DNA from 2 places in the Rahnella sp. GSA61A genome. Region 1 is predicted to be linked to the other one. Evidence: predicted binding sites of a transcription regulator. Region 1 holds the regulator's gene; the other holds the start of a gene.
What was found. Region 1 encodes LexA, which represses DNA repair genes until DNA is damaged. Its sites were predicted from a motif close to TNCTGTATGTACATACAGNA; they were not measured.
Positions count from the first base shown of each region.

Region 2: a site for LexA is predicted at 1,891-1,910, ahead of LC431_RS07500 (YebG family protein). Genes of this name have one in related genera too.

Region 1 is NZ_JAHXYO010000027.1:37,565-45,605, forward strand. Features, by position in the region: gene dusA (tRNA dihydrouridine(20/20a) synthase DusA) at 1-855, opposite strand, end outside; gene zur (zinc uptake transcriptional repressor Zur) at 1,118-1,627, shown strand; gene LC431_RS23550 (CsbD family protein) at 1,786-1,995, opposite strand; gene dinF (MATE family efflux transporter DinF) at 2,185-3,549, opposite strand; gene lexA (transcriptional repressor LexA) at 3,848-4,456, opposite strand; gene LC431_RS23565 (diacylglycerol kinase) at 4,576-4,944, opposite strand; gene plsB (glycerol-3-phosphate 1-O-acyltransferase PlsB) at 5,062-7,545, shown strand; gene ubiA (4-hydroxybenzoate octaprenyltransferase) at 7,643-8,041, opposite strand, start outside.
Region 2 is NZ_JAHXYO010000004.1:234,543-242,583, forward strand. Features, by position in the region: gene LC431_RS07490 (Xaa-Pro peptidase family protein) at 1-661, opposite strand, end outside; gene LC431_RS07495 (helix-turn-helix domain-containing protein) at 797-1,429, shown strand; gene LC431_RS07500 (YebG family protein) at 1,482-1,877, opposite strand; gene LC431_RS07505 (GNAT family N-acetyltransferase) at 2,071-2,535, shown strand; gene LC431_RS07510 (LysR family transcriptional regulator) at 2,651-3,526, opposite strand; gene LC431_RS07515 (nitrilase family protein) at 3,641-4,630, shown strand; gene LC431_RS07520 (SgcJ/EcaC family oxidoreductase) at 4,674-5,072, opposite strand; gene LC431_RS07525 (sulfite exporter TauE/SafE family protein) at 5,076-5,801, opposite strand; gene LC431_RS07530 (LysR substrate-binding domain-containing protein) at 5,909-6,799, shown strand; gene LC431_RS07535 (alpha,alpha-trehalase) at 6,790-8,041, opposite strand, start outside.

The DNA of each region.
Region 1 (8,041 bases):
GCGGGTGATGTGACCGAGGTAAGTACCTTTGCTCAGTTCCGCTTCGATATACGGATACAGCGCGCGGATAATATCCGGCCCGGTTTTCAGCGGCGCATCAGAGCCGAACAGCTCGCGATCCACATTCAGCAACAGGCCCGGATTCTGGTAAGCCTCACGCCCCACCATCACGCCATCCATATATTGCAGGTGCGTTTTGGCTTCTTCGAGGGTTTTGATACCGCCGTTAATTGCCAGGGTCAGGTGCGGGAAATCACGCTTGAGCTGATATACGCGCGGGTAATCCAGCGGCGGAATTTCACGATTTTCTTTCGGACTGAGGCCCGAAAGCCAGGCTTTACGCGCATGAATAATGAAGGTATCGCAACCGCCGTTTTCTGAAACCTGACGGATGAAATCACACAGAAATTCGTAGCTGTCCTGATCGTCAATACCGATTCGCGTTTTAACCGTGACCGGAATTGAGACTACGTCGCGCATGGCTTTGATGCAGTCAGCCACCAGCGACGCCTGCCCCATCAGACAGGCACCAAACATGCCGTTCTGCACGCGATCTGACGGGCAACCGACGTTGAGGTTAATTTCGTCATAACCACGTTCTTCCGCCCGTTTTGCGCAATGCGCCAGATCAGCCGGATTGCTGCCACCAAGCTGCAAAGACACCGGATGTTCTGCATCGCCAAACCCGAGATAATCCCCTTTGCCGTGAATAATGGCGCCGGTCGTGACCATTTCGGTATACAGCAACGTCTGGCCGGTCATCAGCCGGTGAAAATGGCGGCAGTGGCGATCGGTCCAGTCGAGCATCGGCGCAACGGAAAAACGCTGGGCGGAAAAGGGAGTGGTCTGGGGCATTACGTGTTGAGTTTCTGACATCGGCCTGACATTCGCTGAAGGGGTTCGTGACGCTCCCCCCGCTTCGCGCCAGAGGGAAGGTAATCGCTGATTATACCACAGAACAAAGATTCGGCATCTTGTGCCGCTGAGCAGGCGGATGCCGACGTTGCATCACATCTGAATGGCGCATAATTCGTCGTTTTGGTGCAAGCATGATAAAATCATCGGTGGTCGCATGATGTGGCCTATTCATTCCAATCTGCGCTCAGAGACCGTTGCTATGACCCTGAATAATCCGGAAAAATTACTTTCACAAGCTGAAGAACTTTGCCAGCAGCGCAATGTTCGCCTGACGCCGCAGCGGCTGGAAGTACTGCGCCTGATGACGCAACAACCCGGTGCGATCAGCGCCTATGACTTGCTGGATCTATTGCGCGTAAGCGAACCTCAGGCGAAACCACCGACCGTTTACCGGGCGCTGGATTTTCTGCTGGAACAGGGATTTATTCACCGTGTTGAATCCGCAAACAGCTATGTTCTCTGCCATCATTTTGAAGAGCCGAGCCATACTTCTGCGCTGTTTATCTGCGACCGCTGCGGGTTAGTTACCGAAAAAACCACCGACGGCATTGAAGAGCGTCTGGCAAAACTGTCATTAGAATCCGGATTTGAGCTTCGCCATTCCGTCGTTGAAGCGCATGGCTTATGTGCAGAATGCAAAGTAGTAGAAACCTGCGACAGCCATGACCATTGCGATCACGACCACAGTATTGTGGTGAAAAAACGCTGAATGATCGGGTTTTAAGGTTTTGAAGGTGACTCGTAAGAGGAGGATGTTTTGTACAGAGAAGAGGTTGGGTACATCCGTGTACCCGTATCCTGAAGCGTTCCGGGTAGGAGCAGCTAAATCTCAGGATACGTCACTGGCACGCGAGGGGGAGTCGCGTCTTACCAGTGATATTTGTTTTTGGTTTCCCATTCATTGAGCTCTTTCTCGGCCTGATCTTTTTGATAGCCGTAACGCTCCTGAATTTTACCGACTAACTGATCACGTTTACCTTCAACCACTGTCAGGTCGTCATCAGTCAGTTTGCCCCATTGTTCTTTCACTTTCCCTTTGAACTGCTTCCAGTTACCGTCGGCTTGGTCCTTATTCATAAAATATCTCCTGTTACCTTGGGTTTTATGAACTGCATTTCGTCTTGCAGCTCGTCCTTAACACTTTAAAGGTTAGTAGAGAATCTCGATTAATCCTCCTTAAACAGGGATAAAAACCACTATTAGGATTAATCTAAAGCATGAAATAACGACAAAGCTGCGCTTATTTCTTTGAAAATAGCTGAAAAATCAGTGCGACGGAGACGAAAACCATGTGTCATGCCGCCAGTAACGACGCCATATCCAGCCCAGTGAAATCCCGCGTAACCCGAGGAATACCGTCAGCGCCAGCCACAACGCATGATTGCCCAGCAGCGGTAAAGTGAACAATGTCAGCCCGTACCCCAGCGCCGCCACCAGCATGCTGTTTCGCATATCCCGCCCACGCGTTGCGCCGATAAACATGCCATCAAGCAAATAGCACCAGACAGCCACCAGCGGCAGTATAATTTGCCAGCCAAGATATCGGTCCGCCAGCTCACGCAATTCCGGTAATGATGTCAGCGCATCAATGATCGCCCCACCCGCCAGCGCGTAAATCAGAGCAAAAAACAGCGCAACCAGCCCGGCCTGACGACACGCGGCATGCCAGACATTCAGCAGTTTTTCGCGGTTGCGGGCACCGAATGCCTCACCGGAATGCGCTTCGATAGCATAAGCAAAACCGTCAAGTGCAAACGCGGTAAATGTCAGCAGGTTCATCAACACGGCGTTGACCGCCACAATGTGGCTGCCCAGCCGCGCGCCCAGAACGGTCAGCGATGCAAAGCAAAGCTGCAACAGTAATGAGCGCAGCATGATGTCGCGGTTAAGCCCGAGAAGACGGCGCAAATTACCACGCCACGCGGAGGTGATTTCTGCGCCGGTGATACCGCGTCGTTTCATCACCCGCCAGACGAAATACAGCCCGATGAGTAGCGTGAAATACTCGGAGCTTGCCGTCGCGATGGCTGCGCCACGCACGTTCCAGCCCAGCCCGATCACCAGCCACAGATCCAGAATGATATTCAGCAAATTCCCGGCAATCAGCAAAATCACCGGCCCGCGAACGTACTGAATGCCGAGCAACCACCCGAGGATCACCAGATTCGCCAATGAAGCCGGGGCGCTGAACCAGCGGATTTCGATAAACAGCCTCGCCTGTTCAAGCACGGGCTGGCTGCCGCCGACAATGTGAAACGCCAGCTCCATCAGCGGATGACGGAATACCACAATAATGACGCCCGCCAGTACAGCCAGAAGGAAGGGTTGTACAAAAGCACGCGCCAGAAGCTGATTATCTTTCGCGCCCAGCGCCTGAGCGGTCATGCCGGTGGTACTCATCCGCAGAAACAGTAAGAGCATAAAAAGGAAAGTGGTGATCATCGAACCCACAGCCACGCCGCCGAGATAATCCGGGCTGTCGAGATGACCGATCACTGCGGTATCCACCAGGCCGAGGAGCGGCACCGTGATATTGGAAAAAATCATCGGCAATGCCAGCATCCAGAGCGCTTTATCGGCAGGGCTTAAAAAGGTGTTTTTGAGTGTGTGTCGCAGGGAATGATGTTGCATAGAGAATCTCATGCCGGAGGTTCAGGTTATGCCTGTAAATGACATCGCCCCGAAAGGGGCGATGATGAGAGAAACGCATTTCTCTTTGAATTCACATGGATGCCAGAGGCGGCCGCCATCCATATTCAATTAGTTTTAGTCTTGTCTATCTGACACAGCAATTTCTGACTTAGTCATATCTGACCGAGTAATTCGCGTTATATCAAGGCGGCAACTAAGCGAACGCCGGGAGCATACACAAGTATGTGACCGGGGTTCGCGAAGGCAGCCAACGCAGAGATAGCTCGAAGTACGAAGGTCAGATCCAGTCGCCGTTGCGGATAACACCTACGGCTAAGCCTTCAATGCTGAAATTCTGCTCGCGCAAATCCACCACGATCGGCTGAAACTCGCTGTTCTCAGGCAATAACTGCACCACACTGCCTTGTTTTTTCAGGCGTTTCACGGTGACCTCATCATCAATACGGGCCACCACAACCTGACCATTACGCACGTCTTGCGTTTTATGCACGGCCAGCAGATCGCCGTCAAGGATACCAATATCACGCATCGACATACCGCTGACACGCAGCAGGAAATCGGCGCTCGGCTTAAACATTGCCGGATCGATCTGATAGTGCCCTTCGATATGTTGCTGCGCCAGCAGCGGTTCACCGGCGGCAACGCGGCCAATCAGCGGTAAACCTTCTTCTTCTTCCATCAGCAGACGAATGCCGCGTGATGCACCGGAAACAATCTCAATAACACCTTTACGCGCCAGCGCTTTAAGATGCTCTTCCGCCGCATTGGGAGAACGGAACCCCAGACGTGATGCAATCTCTGCGCGGGTTGGTGGCATACCGGTGGTGGAGATATGATCGCGAATAAGGTCGTAGACCTCTTGTTGTCTGGTCGTTAAAGCTTTCATTCCGCCCCCTGGTTGTTTATACAGTCTTGCTGTGAGTATATACAGCTAAACGGTCAATGAAAACCTAAGATTGAATAAAAACAGGGCATAACGTTGATTCCTGGAATGCAGATTCCAAATCAGAACCATCGCGACCAAAAGATGCTGACCCAGACAAAAATCGCCAATATGATGGTCAGAAGTACGGCAGCAGAGCCGATATCTTTTGCGCGACCAGAAAGCACATGAAACTCAGGCCCGATGCGGTCTATTGCACATTCCACCGCGCTGTTGAGCAACTCCGTGACACAGACCAGCACGACGGATCCCACCAGCAGGATACGTTCAATGGTGCTGACATCAAGCCAGAAAGATAGTAAAATTAACGGGATAGCGACGCTGGCCTCCTGGCGAAATGCCGCTTCGTTTTGCCATGCCGCTTTGAATCCTTTCCAGGAATAGCCGGCCGCTTTATAAATTCGGGTAAATCCGGTGACTTGGTTCGCCATTTCGGGTACTGATCCTTAGAGTGTTTGCAGCATTTTAGCTTTTATATGACCACAGATCTCCACGGATCTTTCTGGTATCCTTGCGGCGAAATTGCTAACAAGAGGCTTCACGTTTTTATGTCAGGTTGGCGTAGACTTTATTACACATTATTGAATTTACCACTCTCATTGCTGGTAAAGAGCAAGGTCATACCTTCAGATCCGGTTACCGAGTTGCATTTAGACCCGACGCGGCCGATTTTGTACGTATTACCTTATAATTCCAAAGCCGATTTGCTGACGTTGCGTGCGCAATGTCTGGCGCAGAATCTACCTGATCCTCTTATTCCGCTGGAAATTGACGGAACCCTGCTACCAAGCCATGTCTTTATAGCCGAAGGCCCGCGCGTATTCTCTTATTACACGCCGAAGCAGGAGTCCGTAAAGCTGTTCCACGACTACCTTGATTTGCACCGCAATAATCCGGATTTAGACATTCAGATGTTGCCGGTGTCGGTAATGTTTGGTCGTGCACCGGGCCGTGAAGGTCAGGACGACACGCCGCATCTGCGCGTGCTGAACGGTATCCAGAAATTTTTCGCTGTGCTGTGGCTGGGGCGGGACAGTTTCGTCCGTTTCTCCAATACCGTTTCCCTGCGTTATATGGCGACGGAACACGGCACAGATAAGACGATTGCTCAAAAACTGGCACGTGTGGCGCGGATGCATTTCTCCCGTCAGCGTCTGGCTGCGGTTGGTCCGCGCCTTCCGGCACGTCAGGATTTATTCAATAAATTGCTGGCCTCAAAAGCCATTGAGAAAGCGATTGAAGACGAAGCCCGCAGCAAGAAAATTTCCCACGAAAAAGCCCAACAAAACGCCATCGCCCTGATGGAAGAGATTGCCGCTGACTTCTCTTATGAAGCCGTGCGCCTCTCTGACCGTGTGCTGAGCTGGACGTGGAACCGTTTGTACAAAGGCATCAACGTTAATAATGCCGAGCGTGTACGCCAGTTAGCGCTGGACGGTCAGGAAATTGTGTATGTGCCTTGCCACCGCAGCCACATGGACTATCTGCTGCTGTCTTACGTGCTCTATCATCAGGGTCTGGTACCGCCGCATATTGCCGCCGGTATCAACCTGAATTTCTGGCCGGCTGGCCCGATTTTCCGCCGTCTGGGTGCGTTCTTTATTCGTCGAACCTTTAAAGGCAACAAGCTCTATTCGACGGTTTTCCGTGAATATCTGGGCGAACTGTTCAGCCGCGGTTATTCGGTGGAATACTTTGTGGAAGGGGGGCGTTCGCGAACCGGGCGTCTGCTGGAGCCGAAAACGGGCACGCTGGCCATGACCATTCAGGCCATGCTGCGCGGCGGTTCACGTCCGATTACGCTGGTACCGATTTACATCGGTTATGAGCACGTCATGGAAGTGGGTACGTACGCGAAAGAATTACGCGGTGCGACCAAAGAGAAAGAAAGCCTGACACAGATGCTGAACGGGCTGCGCAAGCTGCGTAATCTCGGCCAGGGTTACGTGAACTTCGGTGAGCCGCTGCATCTGACCACTTACCTGAACCAGAACGTGCCAACCTGGCGTGAAGCCATCGACCCGATCGAAGCACAACGTCCAAGCTGGCTGACGCCGACAGTGCAGGATTTGGCAGAACAGATCATGGTGCGCATCAACAATTCAGCGGCAGCCAATGCCATGAACTTGTGTTGTACCGCGCTGCTGGCCTCCCGTCAGCGTTCACTGACACGCGAACAGCTGACCGAGCAAATCGACTGTTATCTGCAATTGCTGCGTAACGTGCCTTACAACGCGGATTCGACGGTGCCTGATCTGACCGCTGACCAGTTGCTTGATCACGCGCTGAACATGAATAAGTTCCAGGTTGAGAAAGACAACATTGGCGACATCATCGTTCTGCCTCGCGAACAGGCCGTGCTGATGACGTATTACCGCAACAACATCCATCATATGCTGGTGTTGCCATCACTGATTTCAAGCATTGTGATGCACCACCGCCAGGTCAGCCGCGCGGAATTACTGCATCAGGTCGAACTGATTTATCCAATGCTCAAAGCCGAACTGTTTATGCATTTCGATACGCCTGAGCTGCCACAAGTGCTGGATGTTCTGACGCTGGAACTGGCGCGTCAGCAAATCATTCACCTTGAAGATGATGAGCTGACACTTAATCCGGCCCGTATCCGCACCCTCCAGTTGCTGGCGGCTGGCGTACGTGAAACGCTGCAACGTTACGCGATTACCTTCTCCCTGCTCACCAATAACCCAAGCATCAACCGCGGGGCACTGGAAAAAGAGAGCCGGATTATGGCGCAGCGTTTATCCGTGCTGCACGGTATCAATGCCCCTGAATTCTTCGATAAAGCTGTGTTCTCGACGCTGGTCGGCACACTGCGCGCAGAAGGCTATATCAGTGACACCGGCGATGCCATTCAGGAACAAACGCGTGAGATTTACCTCATGCTCAGCGACCTGATGACACCGGATATCAAGCTAACTATCGAGAGTGCGGGAATGCCTTCTGAGCTGCCGCAAGCAACGGAGCCACCGGCTGAACCGAAGATGGATGTACGCGATACCGATCATTAACCCGTATTAGCGCCAGACATCAGATTAAAAAAACAAAACGCCCGGACTTTTTACAGAGTCCGGGCGTTTTTAATTGTTGTCGCGCAGGCTAACTTACTTAGAAATTGAAGCCTGACAGGCTCATCAGAATACCGAGGAACAACACCAGCCCGACATAATTGTTCTGGCGGAAAGCCAGGAAACAGGCATCACGTTCACGTTTAGCAATCAGCTTTTGCTGATGCACAAACAGCGCAGCAGCCAGCAGCAACGACCAGTAAAACGGTGCGCTGAGCTGGGAAAGATAACCAACAATCCCCATCAGGATCAGCGTTGCCAGTTGCAGAAGGCCGATGATCAGCGTGTCAAAACGACCAAACAGAATCGCTGTCGATTTCACGCCGATCTTCAAATCATCGTCACGATCGACCATCGCGTATTGCGTATCGTAAGCCACCGTCCAGCAGATATTTGCCACGAACATTAACCAGCAGCTAAGCGGCACACTTTCGCTCAC
Region 2 (8,041 bases), on a different contig from region 1:
CCAGCGCCGCAAGCACCTGAGTGGAGGCCAGGTTGGCGCCGTATTCATAAAACGCCACTTCATTAGCGGTATTAATCCGCCGCGCACCATTTTCTGGCGAGGTAAACAGACCGGTGGCGTTGACCACATCTCCAGCCACGCCCGCGGCCTTTCGGACTGCGTCGAGGACAAACGCGGGCACATCAAAGGTGGTTTTATCCGTGACAGGGTCACATCTGAACAGTTTCCAGCCTGCAATGCCAACGTGCTGCGCGTCAGCAATACCGGCAGATTTAAGCAAATCGTGCAGCGGCTGATGATGTTTCATCGGCTGGTTGGGCAGGGAAAACACCGGCGCATGCAGGCAGCGACCGGCGTTGCGCGCATGGGGAACCAGTTTCAGATTTTCATTCCCCATAACATAAGTCAGCTCACCGGTCGCGCGCACCACCAGCAAGGCTTCTTCAAAGCGCGGGATAAAACCCGCAAGATATTCGAAATTGCCGCCGTGTTCTTTGTCGGCATAAATCACCAGGCTGTCGAGCTGATGCTGTTGCATCGCGTGAAGGATATGACGCAGGCGTGACGCCATGGTTTCATCGGATAATACCGGGGTGGGAATGTGAGGGTAAGTCGCGGGAGCCGGGAGGGTTTTCAGTGAATACTCATGTTCAGCTTTCATTGCCTGTCCTTTTGCATGGCGGGGGGAAAGAGGATTATGCCCCAAACGGCCTCTTAAGGCCGCATTCACCGGACAGGGAACTCTGCTAAATTTAAGGTAATTCCCTGCTGTTGCTGCCTGACGAGGTTAATAACGATGGTTACCGAGAGTGATAAGGGCAAAGACCTCAGTCAGGCTACCGCTGAGCTATTTGCCGAACTTATTCCCTATCTCCAGTTCCGTACTGTCCCCGCGGGCTCGCGCTTCCATCTGTATGAGAGGGGGGAATTTTATTGTTATTTCATTCGCAAAGGCTGGTTTAAAACCTTTCATAACGACGAACCTGTGCTGATAGGTACGTTGTCAGTGCCGGGCATCATTGGTATTGGCGGTGCGGTGCCCTCAGAGGCCAGAATGTTTATTCAGGCGCAGGATGAATCTGAGATTGCCGTCTCCACCGTGGCGGAGATGCATGCCCTGATTGATCGTCTGGAGTTGTGGGAGCCAATGGCAAAGCACTTTTTCAGGATGACCAACAATCTCTATGTCAAAAGCACAATGCTGACGGCACCGACATCCTATGAAATTCTGCGCCACCAGCTCATGGAACTCATGAAAGAACCGCCGGAAATACGCGAAAATATTCCTGCTGCCCATTACATTCAGCTTAAGACGCACCTTTCACGCAGCACGATCATGAAAGTGCTTTCACAATTGAAACAGGGGGGATATGTGAGGCTGCACAACGGTATTCTGAAAGAAGTGATCCGTTTGCCACTGAAATACTGAGCGTGGTATCAGGGGGGAAGAAAGCGTGCCGTTACGCACGCTGTTCTCTCAGTTACGCGGCTTTTACCGCACGGACTTTTTTGGCCGTGGCAGGTTTTTCAGCAACATTTTCTTCGGCAGCATTTTCTTCAGCAGCCACGTTTTCTGCGACCACTTCTTCTGCTTCTGCTTCTGCTGGCGTTTCAGCGGCGGGCTGGTGTGCGATTTCTGCTTCCGGCAATTTGCTGGTGCGCAGAATATGCTGGACGGTGTCTTTCTGCTCGGCGAGGTGAAGTGCAATGTTTTCCGCCAGTGCTTCATCCATCCCGATATTGCTCTGTAACAGCCATTCAGTAAAAGCATCCGCCATGTCCAGCATCTTGTCGTAAGCGTCTGCTTCTTTCTTATTGGCAAAAGTCATTTTCTCTTCACCTTTTCTGACCACAACAAATTTTGTTTCAACAGCCATGATTCGCTCCTTATACTGTAATTATATACAGCATACCAATAATCAGTGCAGGATACATCATCCGGCCTGATTTTTATAGTGCGGCGCGTCAAAGGCCGGGCACATACCCTGGCAACTATAACGCGGGTGAATTTCTCAGCGTTAGCCGGTAAGGTAGAAAACGACCTGTTTTCAACGAACTTGTGAGGTTCCCGTGACAAACCTGAAAGCTGTATGCAACTGGACCAAAGACACTTATCTGATCACTACCGATTTTCAAAAACTGGATATTCCGGCAATTCACGCCTACCTGACCCGGTCAAGCTGGGCGCCGGGCATTGACGAACAGACGGTGCGCGCTGGCGCAGAAAACAGCCTGAACTTCGGGTTGTTCGACGACGGAAAACAGATCGGTTACGCCCGCTTTATCACGGACTACGCCACCTTTGCTTACCTGTGTGATGTCTATGTGCTGGAAGATTATCAGGGGAAAAATCTGGGCGCATGGCTGATCGAATGTGTGCAGTCGCATCCGGTCACAGCAAAACTTCGCCGGATGGCACTCTTTACTTCTACCGCGCCGTGGTTGTATCAAAAGTTTGGTTACACACCGGTTAACGAACCTGACTACACCTGGGTCATCACCCGGCCAGGAATTTACCTGAACAAAGACGGGTAGTTCAGGCTTTCCTGAACGCACGGCTGGAAACAGAAACTGAATTCTGGTCAGGGTCTTTCGCATTGGTGAACTTATCGCCGTCGGCCTGATGGCGCGGGCCACATTCCGGACCGTTCTATATACAGGCAGCGGCTTTGAGATTTTCAGTCACCATCCGCACAAAGTTATCGCGAATGACATCTTCATTCCGGGCGTCCCATGCAATCCCCACCTGCCAGCGCGTCGCAGGGCCGGTGAGCGGAAGTATTTTCAGCTCCGGCGGCGCAATATGCACGACGCTTTCGGGTAGCAACGCCACGCCGATCCCGGCTGCTACCAGTGCGACAATAGTCTGGATATCCTCCGCCCGTTGAACCGATGAAACATGAAACAGATTCTCCTGTAAAAAACGGTCTGTCTGCGCATTCAGCCCCCCCGCCCGCTCAGTATACAAACGCAGTAACGGACGGTTCCTGAGCCTTTCACTCATATCCTCGCCGTTATCTTCAGACACCACCAGCACCAGTTTATCCTCAAACAGCGCGTGGTAACTGAGCGGTGCAGGCGGCGGGACACGCACAAAACCAATGTGCAGTTCCCCGCGTTGCAGCATGTCGTATTGCTGCGCGGAAGGCAGATCTTCCAGCGTGATATCCACGCCGGGATATGCTGCGCGGAATTTCGCAATACATTGTGGCGCCAGGATGAAACTCGACAGGCCGAATCCTGCCGCCAGCAGCCCTTCTCCCCCCTTTTCAACCTGGCTGGCATGTTGCATAAACGCGGCCATTTGTCGCAATACTTTCTCCGCTTCCGGCAAAAGCCGCTGGCCTGCGGCTGTCAGCGCACTGCCGTGTCGTCCGCGGGCAAAAAGCGCCACGTTCAGCGTCGATTCCAGCAGATTGATCTGTTTGGTGAGTGCCGGTTGTGAAACGGAAAGCGCCTGCGCTGCCTGCGCATAATTCCCTTTTTCAGCCAGTGTGACAAAAGCCCTGAGCAAACGTGTGTTCACTTTATATATTCCATTGGGTTATCAGATTTGGAAATCATTTCATTATAAAGTTATCAGTCGCATTGCTCTAATACCAGCGTCAACCGAAATCCCTGAAGACGTATGGAGAAGAACATGTCGGACCCCAAAACACTCAAAGCAGCGGTCATTCAATTTCAGCATCAGGCGGGTAACAAAAAATATAACCTGTTAATTATGGAGCGTTTTATCGAAAAAGCGGCTATTGAAGGCGTCAATATTTTGGCCTTTCCGGAAATGTGTATCACCGGTTACTGGCACGTGCCCAAACTCGATGCTGCTGGCGTTCAGGCACTGGCGGAGCCAGCCGACACCGGCCCCTCTGTTGCGCTGATCCGCTCGCTGGCCGTGAAACATCAGATGCTGATTGGCGCCGGATTTATCGAACGTGCCGCTGACGGGCGTCTGTATAATGCCTACGCCGCCTGCATGCCTGACGGTTCGTTACACATCCACCGCAAAATGCACGCCTTTGAGCATGAGGCTTTCAGTTGCGGTGACAGTTATACCGTGTTCGGGACCCCCTGGGGCGTGAAGGTCGGGATCCTCATCTGCTGGGACAACAATCTGGTGGAAAATGCCCGTGCCACCGCCCTGCTGGGAGCAGATATTTTACTGGCACCGCATCAGACAGGCGGCACACATTCACGCAGCCCGCACGGCATGAAACCGATACCGCTGGCATTGTGGCAGCAGCGTGCTGAACGCAAAGAAGAGATTACCGCAGCGTTTAAAGGTCCCAGCGGCCGGGAATGGCTGATGCGCTGGTTGCCCTCACGCGCTCACGATAACGGCATGTTTATTTTGTTCAGTAACGGCGTCGGTGCGGATGATGATGAAGTACGCACCGGTAACGCGATGATCCTCGACCCTTATGGCCGGATCGTCGATGAAACCTGGGTTGCTGCGGATGCGATGGTCAGCGCGGATCTGGATTTATCGCTGATCCCGATGAGTACCGGCAGGCGCTGGATGGCAGGCCGCAGACCCGATTTGTATCATATTCTGACTGAATATCAGGGCTATGAGCGGGATGCAATGACGGCACGTTTTTCTGAGGAATTACCGGGGATCCCAAAACGCTAAATCACCGTGGATGGATGAAGCGAATAAGGCTCCTTGCGGAGCCTTATTCCTGATCCAACAGCGATGTGCCGTATGAATTATCGATGGTACACAGCCAGCGACCGTCCGGTTCATGGCGGAAAACATAGGTGGCACGGCGGGTAGTGGTCACCTTTCCGCCCTGTCCGTCGGGGAAATGCAGCACCGTTTCCATGATCACCAGCGCATCCTCTGCCCCTTCAATCACCTGCATTTCGCCCTGTTCTACCACCAGCTGATCCTGAAAATAATCCGAGATGGCGATAAAGGCTTTGCGGATGTCGGTTTTGCCGCGGGCAATCATGCCCGGTTTAATTACCAGCGCCGCCTCTTCGGCATAATGCGCCATCAGTGCGTCAAAATCCCTGACGGATATGGCTTTGTCACAGGCTTCGATAACCTGGCGGATCGGGTGTGTACTCATCTGTTAATGTCCTTTTGCTGAGTTCCAGAGTAAAGAGATGCCCGCCAGAAATAACATGATGTCGATCAGGCGGTTGAAGGATGTCTCTGACATCTTAATAACAAATTTTTTGCCAATAAGCATCCCTGTCGTCAGTGTGCCACCCACCAGCAAGCCGCTCAAAAACACCGGCCACGGCATTGCACCAATCACGCTGAACGCTGAGGCCTTGGCGAAATAAATCGCGAACGAAGCGGCAGCCTCGGTGGAAAGCAGCGCACCTTTCACCAGCCCGTAACCGGCGAAAACCGGAATGGTCAGCGGGCCGGTTGAAAATACCACACCGGTCAGAAACCCTGTCAGCGTGCCTGCCATCGCCAGTTGCGCACTGCTGAGGGTAAAAGCCCGGTAACGGGCGTAATGACGCAAGGGGATCAGCAACAAGAAGAACGCGCCGATACACATATTCGACAGCGTGGCGGGCATTTCCCACAGGGTATTTGCGCCGAGAACGGCGGCGGGAATGCCGGGCATGGCGTACAGCAAAAATGCCCGAATGTTGATGTCTTTGCGCCAGAGAAGCACGCGGGAGATATTGCCGACAATAGCGGCAATCGCCATCACCGGAATCGCAGTTTTCGGGCCGAAAGTATACGTCAGCGCCGGCAACAGCATGATGGAACCGCCGGTGCCGACAACGCCGCTGATCACACCCGCCAGTATGCCCGTCAGAGCAATCACCACATACATCACGTCACATTTCCTTTTCTCAGGGGGAATGCGGGCGATGATAGCGTTTAGGAAATGGCGTAACCCGTGATAAAAAGTCACATAATCGTGATTAAAAAGGAACGACCATGCATGCCCTTCCCCCGATAACGGCCCTCCGTGCCTTTCTTGTCGCCTGTCATGCCGGGAGTTTTACCGCCGCAGCGCAGGAGTTATGCATTACGCACGGCGCGGTAAGCCGCCATATTCAGGGGGTGGAAAAGTGGTTTGGGGTGAATTTATTTCGTAAAGAAGGCCAGCGGCGGGTGCCGACACCTTATGCGCTGACGCTGGCACGCGAGCTGGGCAGTGCGTTCGATACCCTGTCGGATATCGCCCTGCGCTACGGTAATGGCGGGCGGAATAACGTGTTCAATGTCAGCGTGCCAACCACCATGAGCCTGAAATGGCTGCTGCCTCGCCTTGATGATTTTTATACGCAATTTCCTGAGGCAAACCTGCAAATCTCTACGGCCAATACCGAGCAGTTACACATTGTGGGGCATTACGATTTGCTGATCCGTCGTGAAACCGGTGCCACGGAATATTCCGCGATCCCTTTTCTGGCTGATACCCATTGCCTGATGGCCGCCCCGGCGCTGCTCAAACGCTTTCCGCTGGAGACGCCGGAGGACGTGCTGAAATGTCCGCGCATTGAAACCCTCACCCGTCCCGGACACTGGAATTTATGGCTGGCGGCGGCAGGGCTGGAGAAACCGCCGGTCAGCGGCTTTCGCCGTTACGATCATTTTCACGTTTCGTTGCATGCGATGCTGGAAGGAATTGGCGTCGGGCTGGGGCCGGTCAGTACGTTGTCGGCGGAAATCCGTCGCGGGAATCTGATACCGCTGTTCCCGCAGATTACCGTCGCGCCCTGCCATTACCACGCCCTGACGCCAGTGGGCGTGCAGAAAACCCTGATCCACCAGGCGTTTGAACGCTGGCTGGTGGCCCAGGGTGAATGCGGCAATCAGTCGTAATTCTCACCATATAAACCAATCAACCGCCGCACGACGCCGTTGGTCCAGCCGAAACCGTCCTGCAGCGGATATTCCCCGCCGCCGCCTTCGCGGGATGTGTCGCCTGAAATATGGTATTTCTCAATCAGTTTATGGTGTTGCTGATAATACTGATTCACGGTTTTCAGCCAGTTACGGGCAATTTCATCGCCCAGTACATCATTGCCGTATTGCTTAAAGCCCTGAATCGCCATCCATTGCAGCGGTGCCCAGCCGTTGGGTTTATCCCACTGTTGACCGGTTTCATATTCTGTCGCCATGATGCCGCCGGGTGTGAGTAAGCGGGTACGCACGGCGTCTGACAGACGTTCGGCCTGATAATGGCTGGCAAGTCCGACATACAAAGGCACCACGCTGGCGGCAGAAAACAGCGCCATTTGCTGACGGTGCCAGTCGTAATCACGGAAACAACCTTCGTTGTCATCCCACAGATAACAGTTGATGGCCTCGCGGCGTGTTTCGGCTTTCCGGCGGAATAACGTTTCGGTGACTTTATCCCCTTTCAGTCCGGAAATATTGGCAATGGTACTTTCCAGCTTGTGCAGAAACGCATTCAGATCCACCGGGATAAATTGCGTGGTGCGGATGCTGGCGAGACGATGCCCGTCACGCAACCAGCGCGACGAATAATCCCAGCCGGATTCCGCGCCAGCGCGCAAATCGCGGTAAACCTCATTTGCCGGGCGGCTCGAAAGTTTCGCGGTTTCGACATCTTCGCGCCACGATTCATCGCGCGGTGTGTCCCTGTCATCCCAGTAACGGTTGAGCAGCGTGCCATCCGGCAGGCAAACCACATGCCGGTAAGCCTGATTCGGCGCCAGAGAATCCGCGCCGTCCATCCAGAACTCATATTCCATTTTCAGATGGTCAAGGTAACGCCGCGCACCGCGCACGCCGTCTTCCTCGAACAGTTCGACCATCAGCGCAAACACCGGTGGCTGGGAACGGCTGAGATAATACGTGCGGTTGCCGTTAGGAATATGGCCGTACATCTCGATAATCCAGGCGAAATTATCCGCCATGGTGCGCAACAGATCATTACGGCCACTTTCCGCCAGCCCTAACATCGAAAAGTAAGAATCCCAGTAATAGGTTTCACTGAAACGCCCGCCCGGCACCACATAGGCCTGGGGCAACGGCATCAGTGACGACCAGGGCACGTGGTCTTCCGGCTGGCGCGTGAGCACCGGCCACAGTTTGTCG